Regions from separate parts of the Microbacterium deminutum genome, predicted to be linked through region 2. Evidence: predicted binding sites of a transcription regulator. Region 2 holds the regulator's gene; each other region holds the start of a gene.
What was found. The regulator LexA, encoded in region 2, represses DNA repair genes until DNA is damaged. The targets are predictions, from matches to a motif close to TCGAACANNTGTTCGA.
Positions count from the first base shown of each region.

Region 1: the regulator LexA is predicted to act here: its motif matches at 1,755-1,770, upstream of ABD212_RS17405 (LysM peptidoglycan-binding domain-containing protein).
Region 3: the regulator LexA is predicted to act here: its motif matches at 2,767-2,782, upstream of ABD212_RS07755 (intein-containing Rv2578c family radical SAM protein).

Region 1 covers NZ_BAAAOG010000010.1:89,264-95,198, reverse strand. Annotated here, with positions in the region: gene ABD212_RS17410 (hypothetical protein) at 209-643, shown strand; gene ABD212_RS17405 (LysM peptidoglycan-binding domain-containing protein) at 802-1,575, opposite strand; gene ABD212_RS17400 (patatin-like phospholipase family protein) at 1,959-3,557, shown strand; gene ABD212_RS17395 (hypothetical protein) at 3,659-3,952, opposite strand; gene galE (UDP-glucose 4-epimerase GalE) at 4,285-5,304, shown strand; gene ABD212_RS17385 (DUF7882 family protein) at 5,809-5,935, shown strand, end outside.
Region 2 covers NZ_BAAAOG010000001.1:855,312-861,246, forward strand. Annotated here, with positions in the region: gene ABD212_RS03750 (S9 family peptidase) at 1-403, opposite strand, end outside; gene ABD212_RS03755 (methylenetetrahydrofolate reductase) at 742-915, shown strand; partial or broken gene ABD212_RS03760 (5-methyltetrahydropteroyltriglutamate--homocysteine S-methyltransferase) at 995-2,108, shown strand; gene ABD212_RS03765 (hypothetical protein) at 1,990-3,579, opposite strand; gene lexA (transcriptional repressor LexA) at 3,697-4,377, opposite strand; gene ABD212_RS03775 (LysM peptidoglycan-binding domain-containing protein) at 4,637-5,005, shown strand; gene ABD212_RS03780 (histidinol-phosphate transaminase) at 5,020-5,935, shown strand, end outside.
Region 3 covers NZ_BAAAOG010000002.1:323,658-329,592, reverse strand. Annotated here, with positions in the region: gene ABD212_RS07760 (DEAD/DEAH box helicase) at 1-511, shown strand, start outside; gene ABD212_RS07755 (intein-containing Rv2578c family radical SAM protein) at 632-2,758, opposite strand; gene ABD212_RS07750 (M15 family metallopeptidase) at 2,880-4,058, shown strand; gene ABD212_RS07745 (acyl-CoA dehydrogenase family protein) at 4,242-5,405, shown strand; gene ABD212_RS07740 (hypothetical protein) at 5,449-5,571, opposite strand; gene ABD212_RS07735 (FAD-dependent oxidoreductase) at 5,776-5,935, opposite strand, start outside.

The sequences.
Region 1 (5,935 bases), on a different contig from region 2:
GGGCGTAGAGCAGTGGGCCGCAGACTGGCGCGCAGAAGGGGATACGTCGCCACTCCCGTCAGGCGCGCGAAGTGTCCTCGTGGATTGGGACCGAGCGCAACGCGACGAGGAGCGCCGTGCCGAGAGCGAACGTCCACGGGACCCGCACGCGAACTGGTCAGGCACGTGGTGGTCGGTGCCGCAAACGATCCTGAGCACGAGAGGGCGCGTGAAGGACGCACTAGAACTGGTCGAGGATTCGGCCGGATGGGACGCCGCTACCGTTATCCCGGTCCGCGGTACCGGCCGGGAACTGGAGATCAGTTCCCGCCACGACTGGGCAGAACTGTGTCGCGCGTACCCGCTCGCGGTCACGGCATCCCGTCGTCACGACTGGTTTCGGGTCACGGGACGCGATGGACGCTGGCTCATCCCGGATTGGCCGCGCATCGCCGAAGAATGGGATGCCGTCCACCTCACCACCTTCGCCTACCTCTGCGCCGCGACGACCCTCATCGCGATCGACGCGGAGTACGCCACGGTGATCGGCGGATGGGCACCAGACTCGACGCTGTGGCTCACGGATGTCGCCCGGGAGTGGGAGGGGCCGCGCCAACAGTGGGTCCGCCTATCAGGCAGCGACGAGTGGATCCGCGAAAACTGACGCCCTTCGCACTATGAGGGACCGGCTTCGGGCGTCAAGTAAGCGGGGGCGTCGGTGGCTTCGAGGTCACACTGATCCGAGGTTGCCGCGACCGAAAGGCTCCGTGGGGCCTTACGCGCACCCGCGATCGCGGCGATCTCTCGGCATGCTGACAGGGGTTACGGGAACATCTTCCGTAACAGCGTGACGTTGCTGTCGCTGATCGCCTGCCCGACGACTGCGGCGGTCGGGCCCATGACGTCCGCGAGGTAGCTGTCCCAGACATCGCGAGCAGCTACCAGGTCGCCATGGACAGCGGCGGTGCGCATCTTGCCGATCGCTTCCCGGTACGTCGCGGTCACGAACCCGCCCGGGGCGTCTCGAGGTGAGGAGTAGTCGAACCACGGCACGGACGGATCCGGGCGCAGCACGAGGACATCGCCAGGCTGGATGGCGGTCGACCCGAACCGGTGGTTGTAGGACCCGACCGTGACGTAGTCGACGCAGAACCGCTCGCCAATGCTGATCAGGGAGTCGTTTGGTTGAACGGTGTAGGTCTCGATCAGGCCATCGGCGGTGTAGCCGACCGGCCCGTCCGCGTATTCGGTTGCGCCCATGTCGGTCAGCTCACCCAGCAGCTTGCCGTAGGACGGGCTGTTGTCGGACCCGGTGATGTTGATGAAGGCGCTGGTCGTGCAGTTGCCGGGACCGCCCGCCGGGCGACTGATCCCGTCACCCAGGTAGACCGGGCCGTCCTTCTCATCGGCCGCGCGAGCCCCGGCGGCGTGCTCGTTCGTCGGGGTCGGGTCGGCCTTCGGCTCCGCCTGTGCGCGGAACATGGGCCAGGACGCCAGTTCGGTCACCGTCCCGGCGACCGCGGGCGCAGCGAGGGCAAGCAAACTCACAATGGCTACGGCGGACACCGCGGCGGTGACCTTGGCTGTGCGGTTCATCAGCGCAAGCCTCGCATGCCGTGGGGTATCGCACGAGAACTCTCCACAGATGCATTTCCAGAGCGAGAACGAGGCGACACCCGCCCCGGAGACGACCGATGAGCCACCCGCATCCGCGCCTTTCATCGGAGGCGATGAGATGTCGCACCCGGCCGCGAGGAGAGGCGGCGTGAGTGCAGTCGCACGTGTTTTCGACGATCGGGGAGAACACAATCGAGCTTTCGGACGTCGAGCGCGTCGGGCCGGCTGCGGACGGACTGACGTCGGAATCCTTGGAATTCCCCAGCCGCAATTGAGCAACCACTGGCGAGCAGCCGACGGGCCGCGCGAAATTCCGATCGGGCTGGGAGTCTCGGAGGACCTGAATTGCCCGGCCATTGCTGATGGGCAACTCGAAGCCTACTCTGTGGGATATGGGGAATGGGGTGCACGATAATGCTGTCCGCCCAGATGACTCTATCGGGGTTGCAATTTCAGGCGGTGGTCTAAGGGCGACGCTCTTCTCGCTGGGCGTCGTCCTCTACCTCGCGGACTCGAGGGCCAATCGGCGGGTCCGACTCATTTCTTCCGTGTCCGGGGGATCGATCACGAATGCAATTCTTGCGTTGCTGGGTGACTTCAGTACTGCCTCTCCTGAGCGAGTGAGGTCGGTCATCGGCCGCGCGGCGAGGAGAATTGCGAATGAAGGGACCTTCTTCTTGCCAGGTGTTGGCTATTGGGTCGGACTTACGGTGGGCTTCGTCGTCTCTATGGGGTCTTTTGTCGTAATCGATGGACTTCTCTCAGGCGAGGGAGGTTTAACGGAAGCCGTATCGCTTTGGTGGATAATCATGGTAGCGGTGCTGTCCTACGTCGTGTTCCTATTCGTGATCTTCATGCTCAGTCGCAAGGCAATCCAGATAAGCGCATATAGCGCATTTCTTGCGCACGTGTTCACGGACGAATCGCTGCGCGGGAAGGATAAGGCGGCCCGGACAAAGGAGATTCGCGGAACGCGGTTGGCAGACATTTCCGACGAGGGAGTGCAACACATCTTTTGTGCCACCGAGTTGGTCTCCGGGCGCCCGTTCTACATGTCTGCCCGACGACTGACCTCGCCCGCCTTTGGAACTTGCGAACCGGAAATTGATTTGGCACGGGTGATCTACGCGTCAGCCGCATTTCCTGCGATATTCCCCCCATTAAGCCTAGGAACGAAAAGATTGGGCCTGCGGGGTGGGGAGGAACCCGTGCGTCCCCCGAAAATCGTGTTAGCCGACGGAGGCGTATACAACAACTTGGGCACCGACTGGTTCGAGGACTCCACGCGTCCTTTGAGCATGATTCACGATTTTGGCGCCACGACACCCGTCGCGCGCAAGATCATCGTCAACGCTTCGGCTCCGCGACGCGTTCGGCGCATTCAGGGGTGGTGGCCCGCACGAAACATTCACAGTCTCATGCGGATCTTCGGTGTCATGTACGAAAACACTGTCGCACCGCGACTGGACGCTCTGAAATCAAGCGCGGACGAAGGCCAGGTCGCTGTCATCGATATCGCATTCTCGACCGGGGCGGCCGCGCGGACTCTCTGCAGTTCCCTCGACGAGGATATCAAGGAACGGGCGAAGGGGCTGGCAAAGACCCTGGGCGAAAGCAGCCTCTCGGGTTACCTCGACAAGATCGCAATTGGATCGTCTGGCACGCGCACGAAACTTAGCCGGATCGGCGAGGCTGCCACGGTTCAGCTCCTCATTCACGGGTACGTGAGCGCGCTGGTGTCATGCCACGCGATATTAGGGACGGACGTGGTCCTCCCCGAGCGTGCATGGTTCGAGGAAATGATCGTTCCGAGTAGGCGCCGGCCCGATGCGCGCAAATCTGCGGTGGTCGTGAGCGAACCGTCGACCGACCTGCCCGTGCACTCCCAGGAAGAAGCTGAGGTCGCCGCAACCGCTGCCGTCTCATCAGCGCGCCGAGGCGAAGTCGCGCAAAACGTGTAAGCGACACGCCTCTCGTCGTCAACTCATCCTCGATGTCCCGCGCATCCGCAGCCAAGTGTGAGGCGATCCCGACTTCATCACGACGAGCGGATCGCCGTTTCTCAACGCTGGGTTTGACAGATGACATCGGTGTGCGGGCCACCCTCGCGGTGCTCGTCGCGCGCGAACATCGGCGGTGGCAGGCGAGGCTCCGGGCGTAGGCCGCGGCCGCCCGCGAGAGGATGGACAATCGGGATTCGGTCTTCTGGCGAGTCCTCGTTCACCGCGGGGCTGGGCATCCCGAGATCGAAGTCTCCGGCTGAGTCGGAAAACGCATCATGCCAGGAGTCGGCTTCGGCCTTGCTGACCCCGGCGATCGTACGGAGGGACGCGATCCTCGGCTCGAGGTCGTCCATGTCGAAAGTCGCAATGGCGACATCGGGTAGTTCCGGTTGGGGAGTGGTAACCGACTCGGCCCCGGATTCATACAGCGCACGAGCCACTTCGTCGGCATCGGCGTCGTTCTCGAGCGCTACCAGAGTCCGCGTGGACATGGCGCAATGCTCGCCGCCATCCGTCGCTCTCGCAAGGGAAACGACGGATCACAGTCAGCCGTCGTACGGCGTGCGCGACATCCTCCGCGGCGGCACGCGCGCGCTTCGCGCAATCGGTCGTTGAGCTCGCCGTCTCCTTCGGTGCAGCATTTGCGCACGCTGGGTCGTTGTGATGGGCCGATTAGGCTCTGACTATGCGCGTGTTGCTTATCGGTGGTGCCGGGTACATCGGGTCTCATGTCGCGATTGCAATGGTCGAGGCGGGCCATGATGTTGTCGTGGTCGATGATCTCTCGAACTCGAATGCAGTCGCCATCGCCCGCGTGCGACAGATCACGGGTCGCGATGTGCCTCTTGTCATCATGGATGCCAGAAACGACGATGCAGTCCTTGCTGCGCTGGCCGAAGAGCCGCCGATCGACGCGATCGTGCTGCTGGCCGGGCTCAAGTCCGTCGCCGAGTCCGTTGCCGACCCCCTGCGCTACTACGACGTGAACATCGGCGCCGCGATCTCTACTCTCAAGGTCGCCGCAGCGCTGTCGATCAGGAACGTCGTGTTCTCGAGTTCTGCAACGGTCTACGGATCACCGGCCGACCTTCCAGTCAACGAGAGCAGCCCCACGAGCCTGGATCTGGCCAACCCGTACGGAAAGACGAAGCGCATCATCGAGGAGATCCTCGCGGATGCCGCCGCGGCAGACCCGACGATGAAGATCACAATCCTGCGCTATTTCAACCCTGTCGGCGCGCATACATCCGCCCTCATCGGGGAGGATCCGCAGTCAGCACCGACCAACCTGATGCCGATCGTCGCTCGCGCGGCGGCGGGGACTCTGCCATTCGTGCGCGTATTCGGCGCCGACTACGCGACCCCCGACGGCACGGGTCTGCGGGACTACATCGATGTCAACGATCTTGCACGGGGACATGTTGACGCGATCATCCATGCTCGCGAAGGATACGAAATCTTCAATCTGGGGACAGGCATCCCCGTCAGCGTGCTCGAGATGATCTCTGAGTTCGAGCGTGCGGCGGATCGATCCATCGAACGGCGCGTGGAGGCGAGGCGTCCCGGGGACGTCGCCGTGAGTGTCGCTGACCCGTCGAAGGCAGAGGCGAGATGGGGCTGGCGGGCGGAGAAGTCGATCGCGGAATCGTGTCGCTCGTACTGGGCTTGGCAAACCGCGAACCCAGCGGGGTACACGTCGGCTTAACGATCTCGATAGATTTGCGTCTCCCGTAAGGTTGCCCGCGCTGACGGTGCCGGAAATTCATGTGTCAGATTTGATTGTCCGACGTTGGGGAATGTTCGGGCTAAATCACTGGGGATCGCTGACGTCATCGTCGGCCACGCGACTTGCTTCGGCAGGTCTCAATTGCGAGTCCCGGCGATTCTTCACCGACGTGGTCACGAAGGTCGCAAGCATCACGCGTCTGCCGGCGGCATCTGACATCGGGAACCACTTGGGACGATCCTCTCCGACTCGGGGTGCCGTGGACATCGAGGACCGCCCGCTCGCGCAGTCCGCCAACTCCTCGGGTGGCATCTCCCTGGTCGCCGAGCCCATCGATGGCGCGCAGACACCGGTCGAAGCGAACGCATTCTGCAACCCATCAACTGATTCAGGAGACCCCCATGGGAAGGTTCATCTACGACAACGACGGGCAACTCCGTCGACATCGAGGACCGCACCCTCGCGCACCTGCGCCTGGTGATCATGAACAAGCTCCGCCGGGCGGAGCCGTCCATGTTCGACGTGGATATGAAAGACTGCAGCGGGCGTCGCAGCTTCTGGCTGAGCCCATCCGTGCCGTTCCACTTCCAGTTCTTCGGCGGCCGCCCGC
Region 2 (5,935 bases):
GCCGTCCCCGCTGCCAGGTGAGACCTCCGAACCGCATCCCGCGATCGGCGGGTGTGACCGGCCACGGGCCGTCGCCATCCGACATCAGCCACACCCGCTGGTCGTCGTTGTGGACGAACGCGAGTGCGCCATCGGCGGTGACGGTCCACGCGCCGCCGCCGTACTCGTGGACGCGCGAGCGAGCGTTCCACGGCGCGGGCAGCACGACCTCGATCGGTCCCGGAGCCTCTCCGAGGGCCGATCGACGACACACCGTCGTGCGCCCGCCCTCGTCTGGTACGGACTCTCCCCACCAGATGTCATCGCCCACGAAGCGTGCGCCCTCGATGCGCGGCGAGGCGGCGGCCACGGCCGCGGCGGTGAGTGGAGATGGCCAGGACCCGTAGGGGATCGTCGTCTTCACGGCTCCACCGTACGCCGAAACGGTTCCGCGGATCCCGTCGAAACAGAAGGTCACACGCCGTGTTCCGCGCCATCGGTTCGCTAACCGTGAAGCAACCGTCCGGGTCGTCGAGTTCATCGAGGAGTCCGGACGGGGAGCGACAGCCGAGCCCGGCATCCGCCCGTGATGACAACGCACCGCCTGCTTGCGCAGGGTGCGCGATCCGCGGCCGACCGGCCACCCATCGTTCCCACCCGAGAAGCACGAGATTCCCATCGACTCGAGCGCACCGCCTGTGCCGTTCTCGTTCGAGGTGTACCCGCCGAGATCCCAGGCCTCGACGACGGCTCCACGAGACGATGCGCCGGCTTGCCGCGACGGGTCCGCGGTTCATCTCGGTGACCTACGGCGCGGGCGGATCGACGGGCGGCCGCTCCCTCGGCCTCCTGCGGTTCATCCGCCGCGAGACGCCGATCCCGCCTCTCGCGCATCTCACCTGCGTCGGAACACCTACGCGGGTGCGAACGCGCTGATCCGCGAGTTCCTGGATGCCGGGGTGACGAGCTTCCTCGCGCTGCGCGGCGACGCGCCCGCCGGAGCCGACACCGGCGAGCCGTTCCTCGGCGACCTCGAGACCTCGGCGCAGCTGGTCCAGCTCATCGACCGCGTGCAGGCCGAGCACGCGCCCTACACCGAGGCCACCATCCCGGGCGTTCCCGGAGCGGCCCGGGTGGAGCGCGGCTGCCGTTCCTGCCGACCACGACGATCGGATCGTTCGCGCAGACCGACGAGATCCGGCGTACACGTGCCCGCCACGATCGGGGCGAGCTCTCGACGGCCGAGTACGAGGACCTGCTGCGTTTCGAGATCACCGCGGTCATCGGACTGCAGGAGGAGCTCGGCCTCGATGTCCTCGTGCACGGCGAGCCCGAGCGCAAGGACATGGTGCAGTACTTCGCCGAGAACCTCGACGGGTTCGCGGTGACCCGCAACGGGTGGGTGCAGTCCTACGGTTCGCGTGCCACGCGGCCCTCCATACTGTGGGGAGACGTCTCGCGTCCCGCCCCGATCACCGTGGAGTGGTCCCGATTCGCCCAGTCGCCGACCGACAAGCCTGTCAAGGGCATGCTCACCGGTCCGGTGACGATCCTGGCGTGGTCCTTCGTCCGGGACGACCAGCCACTGGGGATCACCGCCGGCCAAGTCGCGGTGGCGATGCGCGACGAGGTGGTCGGCCTCGAGTCTGCCGGCATCCGGATCATCCAGGTCTCGGAGTTCGGCGAAGTGATCGACGCCATCAGCGGTCTCGACGCCGACGTCACCTCGATCGAGGCCGCCCGCAGCCGCATGGAGATCATCGCCGACGTCGCGGCGTCCGGGTTCGACAGGGGCATCGGGCCGGGGGTCTACGACATCCACTCGCCGCGCGTGCCGTCGGCCGTCGAGATCACGTCTCTCATCGAGAGTGCGATCGCCGAGATCCCCGAGCGTCGTGTCTGGGTCAACCCGGACTGCGGTCTGAAGACGCGCCTACCCCGAGACCGTCACCTCGCTGGGAAGCCTCGTCGAGGCGACGCCCCTGGTGCGCGAGCGCACCACCGTCAGCGTCAAGGGGACTTCCCCTTCGGGGGTGGGGATGCCGCGGCCGGGCCCCCGCGCTCAGCGGCTCCGGGCAGCGCGCCGGCGCTGTCCGGAGCGGGCGTGGGGACCATCGTCTCGGCCGTGAGGTCGAGGGTGGGCGACGCGTCCTCGGGGACGATCCCGGCGGTCGGCAGGTCGTCGTCCGTGACCACGACGGCGGATGCACCCGGATCGACCGCCGAACCCGCGGCCGCGTCGACGAGCACCGGCTCATCCAGCGGCGCCGCGACGATGGCGAGCTCCTCGGGACGTCGCTGCAGCAGCTCGAGGATCCACGCCACGCCGAAAGACACGATGACGACGAGCAGGATGTCGCCGACCGACAGCGGGCGCAGGGCGAAGAGCCACACCACGGCAAGCACCGCGATGATCGAGCGCACCAGGATGCGCTGGCGACCGAGCCACATCCCGAATGCGCCGGTGTCGAATCCGCGCGACGCGAGCTGCCGACGGCCGGTGGCGTTCATGCCGTCGATGGACCGTCGCAGTCCGCGTGCCGCGCGGGACCGGCCCATGACCCAGCCGAGCACCGCGATGAACACACCGAGGAACACGATGACGAGCGAGGTCTGGGTCATGTTGCCGATCAGCTGCTCGTAGATGACCTCCAGAGCGGCGGCGGACAGGCCGAGCGAGCCCGCGCTGATGCCGACCACGGTCGCGCCGATCGACAGGCCTATCGCAAGCGCCGCGCCGCCGACGGCGAACCCGATGCCGGTGCCGAGGACCGCTGTGCTGCGGCGGCGGGCGATCAGGATCCCCAACCCGAACAGCGCGAGGGTGATGAACGGCAGCCAATAGCCCAGCGTCGTCGCGAGAGCGTAACCGGTGCGGATCGCCGTCAGGTTCTCGCCCGAGCCGATGATGACGACCTTGTCGATGGTCGGTATCAGCTGCGCGACGCCGACACCGGCATCGATCAGATTCTGCTTGACGCGCTCGACCACCGCGCCCAGCTGGATGCCGACTCCCTGATCGGTCTGGACGACCAGACCGCCGCCATCCGACGTCGACACCCCCACCAGCGCGCGGTGGGCGGCTCGCGTAGCGGTGGCCCATACCTCCGCGAACGCGTCGGAGCGGACGACCCGCGTGACGGTCGTGGTGACGAGGCTCTCGAGGCCGTTGGCCGCGGGCTGCTCGAGCCGCTTGAGCGCGTCGGCGGCACGCGGCGGCAACCCGAGTCCCGCGATGCCGTCGAACACGTCGGAGGTGATCTGCTGGAAGTCGACCTGCGCCCTGATCGCCTGCATGGACTCGTCGATGATCATGTCCTGCACTGCCGGGTCGCCGACGAGAGGTGCCAGGGTGGCGACGAACGTGTCCTCATCGACGAGCTGCACTCGCGCCCAGGCGCCGACGATCGACACCGGGACCAGGATGGCGGCCACGACGATGCAGACCGCGGAGAGCAGCGCGCGCCACCAGCCGGCGCGGGCGGCTGCCGCCGGCGCGACCTCGTCCGGCGGGACCGCCTGGCCGGTCCGGAGGGCTTCGTTCTCGACCCGCAGGGCGGTGAGTTCCGCTTCCAGGTCGACGGTGTCTGGCTCGCTCATGAGGCCCCCTTATAGCCGGATGTCACTCATTGTGGCGCACCAGCCGGAAACAGCATCACCCCCAGCGGGCGACAAGCGCGCCGGATGGAGCTGCGAGGAGGAGCGAGTCGCGGGGCCTCACACCGCGCGCAGCACCGCCACGACTTTGCCCAGCACCACGGCCTCGTCGCCGAGGATCGGCTCGAATGCGGAGTTGCGGGGGAGCAGCCACGTGTGTCCGTCGCGCTGGCGGAACGTCTTCACCGTCGCCTCGCCGTCGAGCATCGCCGCGACGATGTCGCCGTTGTCGGCCGTCGCCTGCGAGCGGATCACGACCCAGTCGCCGTCGCAGATGGCGGCATCGATCATGGACTCGCCGGAGACCTTCAGCATGAAGAGGTCGCCCTTGCCCACGAGCTGACGGGGGAGCGGGAAGATCTCCTCCACCTGCTGCTCGGCCGTGATCGGGACGCCTGCCGCGATCCGTCCCACCAGCGGCACCATGGCCGCGTCCCCGACGGCCGGACCGCTGTCGGCGGGGTTCTCGGTCGAGACCCCGGGCAGGTCGATGAGGACCTCCATCGCGCGGGTCTTGCCGGCGTCGCGGCGGAGGTAGCCGCTGAGCTCGAGCTGGTTGAGCTGGTGCGTGACGCTCGAGAGGGATTTCAAGCCGACGGCATCCCCGATCTCGCGCATGCTCGGCGGGTAGCCGTAGCGGGCGATGGAGCGCTGGATCACCTCGAGGATCGCGAGCTGCTTGTCGCTCAGGCTCTTGCGCCGGCGCGTCTGGGGCTTTTCGCGGCCGTTCGCCTCGCTCATGGTCCTGCTCCTGTCTCCCGCTTGGGGGGCATCGGTCTTCGAATGTCGGAGGCCCGTGGTGGGGTGTCGGTATCGAAACCGTATCCGGTATCGACGCGGCTCTGCGGGAGGCTCCCCGCGTGTCGCGTTCGAGGAATCCTGATCCGGATCGCCAGTTGACAGTCTACAACTTCGAATATAACTTCGGAAGAGAGATTCGCATCCGCTGTTCCCGGCCGAGTGGCGGATGCGAACCTCTCCCCACCTGCAGGAGGACCCCATGAGCGCAATCGGCATCACCGCATCCACCGCGACCGGTCTGCCGGCGACCCGCCTGCGGCTCACCGTACGCGGCCGGCGAGTGCTCGCGGCGGCTGCTGCGCTGCCCGCCGTGATCGCGCTGAGCCTTGCGATCGTGGGCGGCGGTGCGGCCCTGGCATCGAGAGACAGCGGATCGCCCGCGGGCTCGTTCGCCACCGTCGTCGTCTCGCGGGGTGACTCGCTCTGGTCGATCGCCGAAGAAGTCGCGCCGAGCGCCGACCCCCGGGATGTCGTGGACGCCATCGTGCGACTCAACGCGCTCGACGGCGTGACGATCGCGGCGGGACAGCGTCTGGCGATCCCGGCGGAGTACTCAGCGGGCCGCTGAGCGTTCGCCCTACCATGGGACGGGTGAGCGCTCGCCTCGACGACCTGCCCCTCCGCGACGATCTGCGCGGTCAGACTCCGTACGGCGCGCCACAGGCATCTCTGCCGGTCGCGTTGAACGTGAACGAGAACACGCACCCGATGCCCGAAGACGTCGCCGACGACATCCTGGATGCCGTCGCCGTGGCGCTGCAGGAGGTGAACCGCTACCCCGACCGCGAGTTCACCGCCCTGCGAGAGGGTTTCGCCGACTACCTCGGGTTCGGCCTCACGCGCGACGAGATCTGGGCGGCGAACGGCTCGAACGAGGTTCTGCAGCATGTCCTGCAGGCCTTCGCGGGGCCCGGGCGGACCGCATTCGGCTTCGCGCCGACGTATTCGATGTATCCGATCATCACGCGGGGCACCGGCGCGGCCTGGACGGCGGGAACGCGATCCCACGACTTCACCGTCGACGCCGGGAGCGCGGCAGCCCAGGTCGCGGCGACGGCACCCGACGTCGTCTTCCTCTGTGCACCGAACAACCCCACCGGAACCCCGATGCCCCTCGACGTCATCGAGGCCGTCTACGAGGCGACGCACGGAGTGGTGGTCGTCGACGAGGCGTACCAGGAGTTCGCTCCGCGCAGCGAGCCGTCGGCCCTCGCACTGCTTCCGGGCCGCGAGCGGCTCATCGTCTCGCGCACGATGAGCAAGGCGTTCGCTTTCGCGGGCGCGCGGGTCGGGTATCTCGCCGCCGACGCCGCGGTCATCGACGCGCTGCGGCTCGTGCGCCTGCCGTATCACCTGAGCACGCTGACACAGGCTGCGGCGACGGCGGCGCTTCGTCACGCCCTCACGATGCTGCGGATGGTGGATGAGATCGTCGCCCAGCGGGATCGCATCTCGGCGACCCTGCCCGCACTGGGATACGAGCCCCATGACTCGTCGA
Region 3 (5,935 bases), on a different contig from region 2:
CCTCGTCATCGAGCACCGCGAGAAGGCCGAGATCCTCGACAGCCTCGTCGACCGCGAGGGCAAGACGCTCGTCTTCGCACGCACCCGCGCCTACGCCGAGATGCTCGCCGAGCAGTTCGACGATGCCGGCATCCCGGCCCTCGCGCTGCACGGCGACCTCAACCAGGCCAAGCGCACGCGCAACCTCGAGAAGCTGACGAGTGGACGTGTCAACGTGCTGGTGGCGACGGATGTCGCAGCCCGCGGCATCCATGTCGACGACATCGATCTGGTCATCCAGGCCGATGCGCCCGACGAGTACAAGACGTACCTGCACCGCTCCGGCCGCACCGGCCGCGCCGGCCGCAGCGGCACGGTCGTGACGCTCATCACCCGTCAGCGCCGTCGCCGGATGACGGAGATGCTCGACCGCGCCGAGATCCAGGCGCCGTTCGACGAGGTCCGCCTCGGTGACGAGCTGATCGAAGAGCTCGCCGGTCGCGTTCCGACAGCTGCCGAGATCACCGCGTAGTCCGCATCGATCGAACCGCCCCGAGTCCGTCAGGCTCGGGGCGGCTCGCTGCGTAGATGCGCCGCCGCGGGCACCCTGGTGTGCTCGACAGAGGGACTTCCGGGGCCAGCGCCGGAGCCGCTAGAACAGCCTCGCCTCGTCCTCCGCCGCGGCTCGTCCGCGCGAGGTCGTCACCACCGTCGCCGGCACCGCAGCCGATCTCAGCGCGAGCCCGGGCACCGCACTGCGCGGACGGCTCGAATCGTCCTCGGCATGGCCGTCCAGGCGATGCACGCGCAGCAGCGGTCTGACCCGCTTCGCCAGCCACGATCGGTAGGCCTTCGGCGCGTTCGCCGACACCCCCGGGTACAGACCCAGATACGAAGAGACGAGCTCCGGATGCTCGCGCTGCAGCCATTGCATGAACCACTGCTTCGCGCCGGGACGAAGGTGGAGCGCACCGTACACGACCCGCGACGCACCTGCCTCCTTGATCCGCGTGAGAGCGTGGTCGATCGCCGGTATGGCGTCGGTGAGGTGCGGCAGGATCGGCATCAGGAACACCGTGACGCGGAACCCCGCCTCGGTCGCCGCGCGCACGGTCTCCAGCCTGGCCGTCGCCGACGGCGTGCCCGGCTCGACGCTGTGCTGCAGGTCGTCGTCGAAGACCGCGATCGACATCGCCAGCGAAACGTGCACGGATGCCGCGGCATCCTGCAGCAGCGGAAGGTCCCGCCGAAGCAGCGTCCCCTTCGTCAGGATCGAGAACGGGGTGCCGGACTCCGTCAGCGCCGACACGATGCCGGGCATGAGCCGGTAGCGTCCCTCCGCGCGCTGGTACGGATCAGTGTTCGTTCCGAGCATCACGGCGTCGTGCTGCCACGAGCCGCGCCGCAGCTCTTTCGTCAGCACGTCGGCCACATTGATCTTCACGACGATCTGCGAGTCGAAGTCGTGCCCCGCATCGAGGTCGAGGTACTCGTGCGTGCCGCGGGCGAAGCAATTGTGGCTGATGACTCCGTTCGCGATGAAGTCGCCGGTGCCGGTGGTGATGTCGACCATGTCGATCTCGGTGCCGAGGTCTTCGACGCTCACGACGCGAAGGTCGGCCACCGTCTTGATTGCCGTCCCCGTCATATCGAGTTTGCGAGTGATTGCCGGCTGTGAAATGCGGAAGAACCGCTGTGTCGAAGGGATGCCTCCTCGCACCCGGACAGCGACCACGCCGTTCGGCCGTGGCGGCTCGGAGACGTGCGGGATCGAATACCACTCAAGGGCGTCGGTCACCAGGCGCAGCACGTGAGGATCTTTGTTGGAGATTCGCAGCACGCCCCGCGAGTGGGAGCCTTCAGCGTCGAAGATCCCGGCGAGGAAGCCCGCGTGCCACGAGTCAGATCGCGCCGCAGGCGTCTCGATCAGGCCTTCGATACACGCGACGTCTTCGCGTCGAGCGGTATGGATGGCGGTGATCACGCGTCGGGTCGTCGTGGCGCCCGCGAACGGCCGGGTATTCGTCACGACACCCTCGTCTGTGAGGAACGCGCGCGTCCGGTCCAGCGCTGCTGTGTCGGCAAGAGCGAGGCGGAAGCGATGGATACTCCGCGTCCTGCGTTCGTCGGTGTAGTCGCGATGAAAGAGCATCCCATCGCCGCGGATCATTCCGGCGAGGTACCCGCGCCGATACGCCGGGTCGACAGAATCCGCGTCGGATGCCGGCGTCCCTGTCAAGCCGAAACCCTGAAGCCGCAGGTTCATGGTCAGGTAGGGGCGCCGAGTCTGCCCGCTCATCGAGCCCGTCACATGCTTCCACCCGCGGTCCGTCAAAAACCGGTGGTCACCGCTCGCGACGAGTTCGGTGCCGTCCGCCAGCGTGACCCGGTAGGCACGCTTGCGCGTCCACCACTTCGCACTCACGCGAGTCTTCGTGTATCGGCGGTAGGCGCCCTGCGGCTCTGTTCCAATGATCTCGTCGCCCACGTTGAGCTCGCTGATCGGACGGTGACGGCCCTCAGCCGTCATCACCAGGGTGTCGGGACTCACGCAGTAACTGCACGCATGCGTGCATCCGCGATACGGGTTGACCGTCCAATCGAACGGCATGGCTGACGCACCCGGAACATGGTTGAGCGCGCTCTTGCACATGACCTCGTGGAACGTCACGCCCGCGAACTCCGGTGTCGTGACCGAGCGGACCAGGCCGTTGAGGCGTTCGAGGCCAGGAAGGGCCTCGGCATCCGCCACGCCCAGCTCCTGACCCTGCCATCGCATGCATCCATGGGAACAGATGTTCTATCGGATGTCAAGGGCGGCACACCCACTGTAGAACGAAGTACGGAGCGGGATGCCGCAGCCCTCGCCACGCGCTGTCAACCGGGTAAGAATGGGGTTCGTGACGGTGTCCCGACCGCCCGAATCCCCCCCGTCTCGACGTGCCGCGAGAGCGCTGCGCGAAGAGGCTGAACGGCGTGCGCTCGAATCGGCCCCGATCGCGCTGGAGCCCCCGCGGACGACGCTTCCCCTGCCCATCGTCCCGCTGTCACCTGCGTCAGAGCCGACCGTGCCGCCGACCCGTCATGACGCGCGTGCGGCGGAGCTGCTGAGCGCGCCGATCGCTCCCGCCCGCCATGCGCGGCCTCGCCGAGCCACCCGAGCGGCGGTCGCTGTCGCACTCGCCGCGGCAGGGGCCCTGCTCGTGGGCTCATCCGCTGCGATGACCGCCATGATGACCGAGACACCGGCCGTGAGCGGCTCGGGCACGGCGGCATCCGCCAGGTTCGCGCCGCCCCGGCTCCCCTCAGTCGCCGCGCTGCCGGTGCCGCAGGTCGAGCAGGCCGAGGCGACGCACGACATCTGCGCACTGCCCGAGGTGGGTGAGGCTCTCGCCGCCGGCGACAACGAGGGGGTCATCACCGCGGCCGGCGGCGGCGAGGCGTTCCGCGCCGCCGTCGTCGGCGGAAACGCGCCGTGCATCTCGCTCGCGGATCCGGCTCGCACCTGGGTCATCGTCAACAAGCGGCGCCCGTTCACCCCTCTGGAGTTCCGCCCGGCCATGCTCGTCCTGCCTGATGATGTGCGCAGTCTCGAGGGCGGGTACCTGAGACCGGATGCCGCATCCGCCCTCACCGCGATGGTCGCCGCGGCGCGCACAGCAGGCGTCGGCGAGATAGCGATGGAGAGCGGATTCCGCGCCTACTCGACGCAGCAGTCGTCCTACGGCGCCCAGGTGTCCGAACGGGGAGCAGCGGGAGCCGACATGGTGAGCGCGCGCCCGGGGTACAGCGAGCACCAGTCCGGCATCGCCGCCGATCTCGTCGCGTGCAACGGGGGGTGCGGCACGCTCGACGACCTCGCGGCATCAGCGCAGGGCGCCTGGATCGCTGCGCACGCGTGGGAGTACGGGTGGATCGTCCGCTACGAGGCGGGCCACACGTCGACGAGCGGCTACCTCGCCGAGCCGTGGCACGTGCGCTTCATCGGGCCCCAGTTGGCCGAGGCTTACCACACCGGCGGATGGCACACGCTCGAGGAATTCTTCGGCCTCGATCCGGCGCCGAGCTACATCGGCTGACCGAGATCGCCCATTGCGGCATCCCACAATCCGCGGGACGCAGTTCCGTCATCGTTAGGATCGAATCTCACATACCGAGCGGTATGAATGTGTTGCACGGGTATCATCGACCCGGGTCGAAGGCACCGAGAACCCGCACGCATGCCGGCGAGCGAGCCGCTCGAGGACGAGAGGAAGGCGCACATGGAGCGCGACATCTACGACGAGGACCACGAGGCGTTCCGCGACGTCGTCAAGGAGTTCATCAAGCGCTATGTGACGAACGAGGCGCGCGAGCGGTGGGACGCCCAGGGCGAGATCGACCGTGCCACGATGCTCGCCGCGGGCGAGTCCGGCCTCATCGGCCTGCCGGTCCCCGAGGAGTTCGGCGGCGCCGGCATGCTCCAGGACTACCGCTTCCGCGCGATCATCAACGAAGAGGTGATCGCCGCTGGAGCCGGCTCACTCGCCGGTGCCTTCGGCATTCAGGACGATCTCGCCATCCCGTATCTGGTCCACATGGGCACGCAGGAGCAGAAGGAGAAGTGGCTCCCCGGCATGGCGACGGGCGAGATCCTCGGCGCTCTCGCCATGAGCGAGCCGGCTGCGGGCAGCGACCTCCGTGGGATAAAGACGACCGCCAAGAAGGTCGAAGGCGGCTTCATCGTCAATGGCGCGAAGACCTTCATCTCCAGCGGCAAGACCGCGGACGTCATCGTGACGTTCGTGAAGACCGGCGAGGGCAATCGCCCGGATGCCTTCAGCCTGCTCCTCATCGAGAACGGCATGAACGGCTTCGACCATGGCAAGAAGCTCCACAAGATGGGGTTCCACGGCCACGACACCGCCGAGCTCTCGTTCAGCGACGTCTTCGTCCCGGAAGAGAACCTCATCGGCGGGAAGGAAGGCCAGGGCTTCCTGCAGCTGCTCATGAACCTGCCTCTCGAGCGACTCTCGATCGGTGTGGCGGCCGCCGCGGCGTCCGAGGCGGCGCTGAAGTGGACGATGGCGTACACGAAGGACCGCGAGGCCTTCGGCGAGCGGATCATCGACTTCCAGAACACGCGCTTCCGCCTCGCAGAGGTCGCGACAACCGTCGACGCGCTGTGGGCGTACACCGATCGGGCGATCACCGCCTACGGCAACGGCAAGCTCACGCCCGAAGAGGCCGCGAAGGTCAAGTTCTGGACCACCGAGCGCGAGTGGGAGGTGCTCGACGCGTGCGTGCAGCTGCACGGCGGTTACGGCTACATCACGGAGTACCCGATCGCCCGGGCGTTCCTCGACGCGCGCGTGCACCGCATCTACGGCGGCACGAACGAGATCATGCGCGAGATCGTCGGGCGCCAGCTCGCCGGCAGACGCTGACTCGAACGGACGCTCGGCCGATCGTGCCGAGCGTCCCAGGGGGTCAGTCGAGCTCGAGGTCGTATCTCACCGTCGAGTGGTCGCTCGAGGGCACGTTCTTGCAGGCGTTGGGGTCGTTCATGATCGAGACCTGCCCGCCTGCCGGCGGCACGATGGTGGGGTTCACGACGTGGTCGCTCAAGGCGCGCGAAACGAAGACCTGATCGATCAGCTCGGGCTGCCCCTGGTACGTAAAGGAAGTAGTTCGCGATGTTCCACGTTCCCGCTGCGATCGTGACCATGGCGACCTCCTCTTCGACGTACCCTCGGTGTGCTCCGCGCGGCCGCCCGCTGTCCCTGTGGCTGTCGGCCGACGACTGCGGCTGCGGCGTCACGCCAAGACGAAGCGTGCGGCGTCGGCGATGACGTAGCCGTTGGTGGCGTCGGTGCGGATGAGCACGCTGCCCGCCGTCCCGGCGGCGAACGGGTATGACCCGAGCGAGACCCATTGACCGCCTGACACCCGTTGGTCGACTGTCTGGGTCGTCATC